2 regions of the Siminovitchia sp. FSL H7-0308 genome follow, and region 1 is predicted to be linked to the other one. Evidence: riboswitches for the same ligand, from Rfam matches in the RefSeq annotation. Region 1 holds a riboswitch; the other holds the start of a gene.

Region 1 (4,324 bases):
GCGTTTCCGAAATCATGTCATTGAACAGAACACCGATGACTCCGGCCGGAATCGTGGCGATTATTAAATAGACAATGAAGCGAAAATCATCCCTCGCCTCTTCGTTTCGATGCAATATGTAAGAAAAGCCGTTCGTCGCAAGACGAATAATATCGTTACGATATATAATTAAAACGGCAATCAAAGAACCTGCATTTACAAGCAATTCAAATGTCAACTTTTTTGTGGAAATTCCTAAAAAGTGCTGGGCAAGCACCAAATGCCCGCTGGATGAAATCGGGATTGGCTCGGTAATTCCCTGAATCAACCCCAGCACGATATATTTAATAGTTTCCATTATATTTATTTCCATCACATCTCACCATCCCCGATTTACTAGAATACCTTTTTTACGTTTGCTTTTCAATTATATTTGGCAAATAAAATGAAAAACAGTAATGTTGTTAAATTGCCATTTTACTCAAGACCATAAGCCGCTGTTTAAGGAGAGAAGTCAAACGCGGGATACTTCCAAAGCAACTTTATCCCGCATATAAGGTGCCGTAAGACTCTCACTTCAAGACTTGATGAGTTGATACAAAAGGTTTAAGTGGGAGAAAACGGCACCTAAATGCCCGATTGGTTCAACTAACATTCAGTAGGAGCTTGATGAGTAAATTCTCCCTCAAACATCTTGGGAAAACGATTGGTTCAACTAACATTCAGTAGGAGCCCTACTGATGGACAAAGGCAGCAAGATATTTTCTTTGACAGTTAACGTATCCAGCAAATTATATTCCTGGTAAATGAAGCCGAGGTGATGCTTGCGGAATTCGGCAAGTTGCTTTTCCTTCATGCCGACGATGTCTTTTCCATCAATTTTGATCGTCCCCTCACTCACTTTGTCAATGGAAGAAAGGGCGTTAAGCAATGTCGTTTTTCCCGAGCCTTACGCGCCCAAGATACTGACAAAATCTCCTTTTTCCACTTGAATATCTATTCCTTTTAAAACTTCCTGCCTGTTAAATTTATTTCCGTAACTTTTATAAATTTTTTGCGCTTCAAGAATACTCAATTATGTTCAATCCTTTACTTGATATATTGATCATAAAAGGATTGGATATCTTTTTCCTTCGATTCGACGAACAAATGATAAAAGCATGTGACAAACATGTCACATGCGTGTGGCGTGTCAGATTCTCAAATTCGTTAGAGGAATGTCGTTCCTGTTCCCGGCTATGATTGTTGTTACTATAATGATCACGAGCAAAAATTCGAACCCTGTCTTTTCGGCAACCGCTGGTTTTCCCCATCAATCTTAATAAACTAAAAATATTGGTAAAAGAAATTCATTTTTTCACCACCGTATCGGAATAAGTCGGAGTGTGATCCAAATGTTTTTGCGGCCGACCCATTCGTTTTTAGCATTGTTGTATACATAAAAAAACGCTATAACAAATAGCATCAGGTAACCATTGAGTTACAGGCTCTTTCTCTCGGTAAGCTTGATGAATTCGATCACTTTATATGTTTAAGCTTGGGGCATATGCTTCGGTTTTTCTTCATATTTCAATGGCTGTCTTGGGAAAATACCCTTAACAACGCCGCGCTCAAGGAGAAACGCGTCTTGTGTTTTCCTCCGTTAGGAAGGGCAGATATTTCCCAAAAGCGGCCAGATGTTTAAAGGCGTGTTTGTTTGTGGTACGATTGTTTGTGTTCTCGCCGACTTGATCACATACAGTTTGTCTCCGTTTTTCATGTTTGAATGTTGCATTTCGTTTATTCAACCGGAAAACGATATTTTGCTTGTCAATTGGTTTTGGCCATGTTATATTTTAGTAGATACAATATTTAGGTGTAGAAATTAAATAAAACACAATATATAGTGACACAACAAAGAAGGCGCCCAAAAGGGCTTAAAAGGGAATCCGGTGAAAAGCCGGAACTGTCCCCGCAACTGTAAATGCGTACGAACGGCAATACCACTGTTTTTTAAACGGGAAGGTGACCAAGTAGGACGATGCATAAGTCAGGAGACCTGCCTTTTTTGTCACAGTTTCAATTCTTCGGGGATTGAGAAGATGAAACGATAGTGGAAACCGTCATTTTTCGTGCGCTTTTTTCTCCTATCGTTTGATCCGCTCTCTTCCCGGAGCGGGTTTTTCTATTTTTAAAAAATGAAGAAAAGGTGAGAAAATGACAACCATTATTGCTGAAAAAGAATCTCAAAAGCAGCCATTTGATCGAAAGAGATTATCGCGTTTTATAGAAAGGGTCGCGGACTTAAACTGTCCCGCATACATCGATAAGGTTGTCCGGGTGATAGAATCTAAAAATGAATATCATAAAGATCATATAACGGGCCTTCTCATTCAAGCCGCTTTGGAAAATACGGATGAAGCCAACCCGGATTGGACATACACTGCCGCAAAAATCTACCTCGCAAACTTGTACAAACAGGCCAGTATCAACCGCTCCTATGACAAAAAACAAAAATACGGGGATTTCTATCAATTAATCAAGCAATTAACTGATTTCGGAATTTACTCGACTCGTTTACTTGAAAAATACAGTGAAAAAGAGATTCGGGAGCTGGAACAAATCATTGATCCGGAGCGTGACTTGTTATTTGATTACATAGGACTTCATACATTGGCGACGCGTTACCTGGCAACGGATCATGAAAAAAATGTTTATGAATTGCCGCAAGAACGCTGGATGATCATCGCCATGCATTTAATGCAGGATGAGGCAAAGGAAAAAAGAAAAGAGTGGATTCAGGAAAGTTATTGGGCGTTGTCGAACTTGTACATGACAGTCGCCACTCCTACTCTTGCCAATGCCGGACTTGCGCATGGCCAACTTTCGAGCTGCTTCATCGACACGGTGGAAGATTCGCTGATCGGCATTTACAACAGCAACACAGATGTTGCCAGGCTTTCCAAAGACGGCGGAGGCATCGGGGTCTATATGGGGAAAGTCAGAAGCCGTGGAAGCTCCATAAAAGGATTCAAACACGCGTCATCCGGGGTTCTTCCCTGGATTAAACAGTTGAACAATACAGCAGTTAGTGTTGATCAGCTCGGAAGGAGAAAAGGCGCTGTTGCTGTTTATCTTGATGTGTGGCATGCGGATATTCTTTCTTTTCTCGATTTAAAACTGAACAATGGCGACGACCGTCAGCGGGCGCATGATATTTTTACGGGTGTATGTATTCCCGATCTCTTTATGGAGCAAGTGGAACGACGCGGTGACTGGTATTTGTTTGACCCGCATGAAGTGAGACAAGTCATGGGCTTTTCGCTGGAAGACTTTTATGACGAAGAAAAAGGCGCGGGCACTTTCAGAGAAAAATATGAAGCATGTATTCAAAACGAGACTTTGACTAAAACGCGGGTTCCGGCAATTCAAATCATGATTAGAATCATGAAATCCCAGTTGGAAACAGGAACACCGTTCATGTTTTACAGGGATGAAGTGAATCGCATGAATCCGAACAAGCATGCGGGAATGATTTATTCAAGTAATTTATGTACCGAAATTATGCAAAACATGTCCCCCACTGTGCAATTTGATGAAACAATAGATGGAGACACGATCATTACTTATAAAAAACCTGGTGATTTTGTCGTTTGCAATCTTTCATCCATTAATTTGGCCAAAGCGGTTCAAAAAATAGATGGCCCGCACGATGTACTGGAACGATTGATCCCCATCCAAATCCGAATGTTGGATAATGTCATTGATTTAAACACCATTGACGTTAAACAGGCTGTCATCACCAATCAAAAATATCGGGCTATCGGACTGGGAACATTTGGCTGGCATCATTTATTGGCCTTAAACGGCATTGAGTGGGAATCAAAAACGGCCGTGGAGCTTGCAGACCAATTATATGAAAAAATCGCCTTGCTGGCCATTCGCGCGAGTGTCGAGCTGGCAAAAGAAAAAGGGCCCTACCCTCTGTTCCAAGGCAGTGATTGGGAAACAGGAACTTATTTTCAGAAACGGGGCTATCTGGCCGGTGACAGATCAGACGAGTGGAAAGAGGTCATGGAAGCAGTTCAAACCGCCGGGATAAGAAACGGGTATTTAATGGCAGTTGCACCCAACTCCAGCACATCCGTTATTGCAGGCTCAACAGCCAGCATCGATCCCATTTTCAAGCCTTTTTACTTTGAAGAAAAAAAGGATTACAAATTGCCTGTTGTGGCACCAGATTTAACCCATCATACGTACAACATATACCGAAAATCCGCTTACATCGTAGACCAGCGGTGGTCCATTCAGCAAAATGCCGCACGGCAACGGCATATCGACCAGTCTATTTCATTTAATTTGTATG
Region 2 (4,324 bases), 1.7 Mb from region 1:
ATGTAAGTGAGCAAGAGACAGTAGAAGACAAATTTCAGAAAATCCGTATCTTCCACTCTTCATTCGCTTGTCATCTTTTTTTTGAAAATGAGCCATTTGGCGCACTTCCGAAACGGCTAGGCCTCCATCAACAACCAAGCAACCAATGAGTCGTAAAAACACAGATAAAAAACCTCTCCGGAAGATCAGGGGGAGGATGATTCTTCCGATAGATGACCAAGACCAAACAGGCTGTTCAGGTTCGGGTAGCGCTGGCGAACAAGGGAATTGCCGGATCAATCAAGGAAACTTGCTGCTGGATGCCATTTGCGCCCTAGAGGACACCCAGGAGATTTCCGTTTACTGAACGAAAGGGTGAAAAGCTGGAAGGAATGACCGATACAGTCCATGGGTTTATTGTTCTATTTGGCAAGTGAAAAAATGTATGAACTGGCAATGTAACATCCATGCGACTTGCCAACAGTCTTGCGAATGCAATAAAGATTTTCGATAACAGAAGGTCGGTCAAAAGCAATAAGTGAGCATGATGACGAACCGGTCGCTTCCAGCTTTCGTTAAAACCGGGTCTCCAAAGCTTTCGATCCAAATAGGTATCCAAGACCGAGAAAAGAAGAAAAGCATAAGTGTGAACCAATCCATGAACCAGAGCATCAGCTGTATTTATTTGGCATACCACTAGAAATCTATAAGCGTGGTTAGTGAGTGTGGTTTTTAAAGATGATAAAGCACCAACAGCTCTGCCCATGTTTTCTGGTACACATTGTGGAGCGGAAATGCATCTTGGGCACTATAAAGGGCTGGCCCTGGAAAAAACAGTTTATGCGCTATAACAACCCTTTTATCAAACCTCCAATCCATTCTATTATCCGGAAACGGATGTTCACCGCTTGAAGGTCGCGGTGACTTAATTGTGTCGATTGCATGATGTCTTCGGCAATTATTTTTTTGACATGGGCAATAAATTCATGGTCGTATATAAAGCAATTGATTTCCTTATTTAACAATAAGCTTCGATAGTCGAAATTGGCTGTGCCGATGTCACAAACAGCATCATCAAACAAGAGAACTTTCGCATGGAAAAATCCTTCTTTGTATTGATATACGGTGCCTCCTTTGGCCAGTATCTTCCGCAGGTAGGGAAATGATGCTTCTTTGACGATGGGATGGTCGGACATTCTTGGTACAAGAATCGTCACTTTTACATTGTTTTCCAAAGCTTTTTCAAGAGAAGCCATGACTTTTTTCGGTGGAATGAAGTAAGGGGTGCCAATGAAAATGCTGTTAGTAGCCTTTTCAATATGGCGGATGATTTCCTCTTCTGCACCAACCCCTTCTGTTGGGAAAAAGCGATGGGTAATAGGCCCTTCAGCGAGCGAAGGGAATAAAGCTTGTTCATCGAAATCTGTTACCCCCGTCGCTCGTTTCCAATCCCGCAAAAAAACGCTCTGTAAATCGGCTGTCCCCGTTCCTTCAATGCGCAAGTGATAGTCCCGCCAAGGAGAAAGAAGTGAATCAAGGTCAATGTACTCTTCTCCAATATTATAGCCCCCCACATAACCGATCTTTCCATCAATCACAGTGATTTTCCGGTGGTTGCGGCGTTGGAGGGTAAAAAAGAGAAACGGCAGGCGAGGGGTGTTGCAATAATGCACTTCGACCCCGTTCCTCCGGGCTTTTTGGATGAGTTGTTTGGACACCGTTCTTGATCCAAACCAATCGAGCAGCAGCCGGACTTTGACACCACTTTTTGCACGGTCCATCAAAATGTCGAAAAACAGCTTGCCAAACGAGTCGTTTCTTACTATGTAAAATAATACGTGAATGCTTGATCGGGCGTTATAGAGGTCATCAAAATACTGGATAAACAAGTCAGTTCCCCGGACAAGCAGTGTGATGTCGCTTTTTCTCAAGGGGGATTGCGGCGGTTTGCCTCTTTTTCGGGCAATAAAGCGGCCGATATAATAGTCGGTCATGCAAAATGAGACTAAAATGATAACAATTGCTGTAAAGCAGGCAAGCCACTTCAATGAGAACCCCCCTCCTGTCCATGAATATATGCCCGTTTAGTATTCCCATTTTGGAAAAGGAAAAAGCTGTGAAACGAAAGTTTTTCATGTATAATATCTGTATAACTCCATATGTTTAGGCAATCGGTGGCTTTTTGTTGAAAATCTGTTTCGGAACATTCAGTAAAAAGCTGAAAAGGGAAGTTGGTGCAAATCCAACGCGGTCCCGCCACTGTAAAATGGGAGCGTCCTGAGATAACCCACTGTGTTTTGGTACGGGAAGGGGCAGGAAGCGATGATCATAAGCCAGGAGACCTGCCGATTTCACCTCTACAAGTCAACCTGCGAGGATGGGGAGATGAAGCTCGGATAAATAAAGTATGATTTTATCTGGCACTGGTTGTGTTTTCCTGAACATCTCTGCATGGAGGTGTTTTTTATTTTTAAAAAGAAATGGGGATGGATTTGGTGAAAAGAATACATATGTTATTAGCCGCGCTTTTCCTTGTGGCCGGGCTGTTGGCTGGCTGCGGAAGCAAAGATGAACCAAAGAATGAAAGCGTGGAACCTAAGACGACGGATGAAGCCAAGGAAACGGGTTTTCCGATAACGATTAAAGATGGAGTGGACAAAGAAGTCACGATTGAAAAGAAACCGGAAAGAATCGTTTCGCTGATTCCGAGCAATACGGAAATTGTGTATGCAATCGGTGCAGGCAATGAAGTGGTGGGTGTTAATGAGAACGACGATTATCCTGAGGAAGCGGCGAAAAAAGAAAAGGTTGCCGGAATGGAGTTAAATGTGGAAAAAATCATTTCTCTCGAACCGGATCTTGTTCTTGCCCATGGATCAGGAATGGACGTATGGGAAGGCGGATTAAAGCAGCTTGAGGAAAGCGGTGTGACAGTTCTTGTTGTACATAACGCGCAGAGCTTTAGTGATACGTATGAAACGATTGAGATGATTGGGAAAGCCACGGGACATGAAAAAGAAGCAGAAGAAGTCGTACAAGAAATGAAATCCAAACTGGAAGAAATCAAGGAAAAAGCAGAGAAGATTCAAGAAGAAGAGAAGAAGTCGGTTTTTGTCGAGCTCTCCCCTCCTCCCGAAATGTATGCAGCCGGGAAAAACACCTTTATGGATGAAATGCTGGCTATTATTAACGCGAAAAACGCTGTGGAAGAAGAAGGGTGGCCAAAAATGAATGAAGAGGCCATTATTGCGATGAATCCCGATGTGATCATCGTCAATTATAGTTATGTGGAAAATGCTACCGATGCAGTAATGGCACGCACTGGCTGGCAAGATATGAACGCGGTAAAGGAAGAACGGGTCATTGCGGTCAACGAAGATTTGGTGAGCCGATCCGGCCCACGTTTGGCTGAAGGAGTAGAGGAGCTTGCAAAGGCTGTTTATCCGGATGTTTTCAAAGAATAATCCTTTTTTTCCCTATATCATTGCGATCGGGCTGTTGATTGCCGTAATGCTTGTCAGTATCTCGACGGGTTCCGTAAAGGTGCCCATACTGGATGTTGCACGCATTATTGGCAGTGAAGCTTTTTACCTTCCGATCGAATTTCCCTCTGATCCCATGTATACGAATATTGTCATGAATATTCGTTTGCCCCGCGTCGTGCTTGCCGGACTGGTGGGAGCGGCTTTGGCGATTGCCGGAGCTGCTTTTCAAGGGCTGTTGCGCAATCCACTGGCGGACCCTTATACGCTCGGTGTTTCATCGGGCGCTTCAGTTGGCGCGGTCATTACACTTTTTTATCAATTGTCCCTGCCTTTGGTTGGAATGTATACACTGCCGCTATTAAGCATTGTTTGCGCATTTATTACCGTCATTTTGGTACTTTCTTTTGCGCGCAGCATTGACAGAACGATGAAAGTGGAAACGATCATATTGACGGGGATTATTTTTAGCTCTTTCCTTGGCGCCTTTATCTCGTTGATGATTGCTTTATCCGGAGAGGAGCTGCGCCAAATCATCGGCTGGCTTTTGGGAAGCGTCTCGATGAGGGGCTGGAGCTTTGTGAAAATTATTTTGCCGTTTTTACTGGTCGGCAGCCTTATTCTTTTTTGGAACGCGCGTGAACTGAATGCGATCGCTTTTGGAGAAGAACGGGCCAAACATCTTGGCGTCAACGTAGGCCCAAGAAAGGTGGCCGTCTTGGCGTCCAGCTCTGTCCTGACAGGGGCGGCTGTCGCAGTGTCGGGAACGATCGGTTTTGTGGGTCTTGTCATTCCCCATCTGGTGAGAATTGTCTGGGGGCCGGACCATAAACACTTGCTTCCGCTTTCTGTTTTGGCGGGAG

What was found. A riboswitch is a leader RNA that binds a small molecule or an ion and turns the genes downstream of it on or off. The one in region 1 is predicted to bind cobalamin.
Region 2: linked by a shared signal. The riboswitch ahead of MHB50_RS00425 (ABC transporter substrate-binding protein) and the one ahead of MHB50_RS08655 (ribonucleoside-diphosphate reductase subunit alpha) in region 1 are both predicted to bind cobalamin.

The regions. Positions count from the first base shown of each region.
Region 1 is NZ_CP150282.1:1,811,668-1,815,991, reverse strand. Features, by position in the region: gene MHB50_RS08665 (undecaprenyl-diphosphate phosphatase) at 1-352, opposite strand, end outside; partial or broken gene MHB50_RS08660 (ATP-binding cassette domain-containing protein) at 716-1,054, opposite strand; cobalamin riboswitch at 1,863-2,040, shown strand; gene MHB50_RS08655 (ribonucleoside-diphosphate reductase subunit alpha) at 2,176-4,324, shown strand, end outside.
Region 2 is NZ_CP150282.1:85,364-89,687, forward strand. Features, by position in the region: gene MHB50_RS00415 (hypothetical protein) at 197-346, shown strand; gene cls (cardiolipin synthase) at 825-2,027, opposite strand; cobalamin riboswitch at 2,136-2,344, shown strand; gene MHB50_RS00425 (ABC transporter substrate-binding protein) at 2,475-3,443, shown strand; gene MHB50_RS00430 (iron chelate uptake ABC transporter family permease subunit) at 3,406-4,324, shown strand, end outside.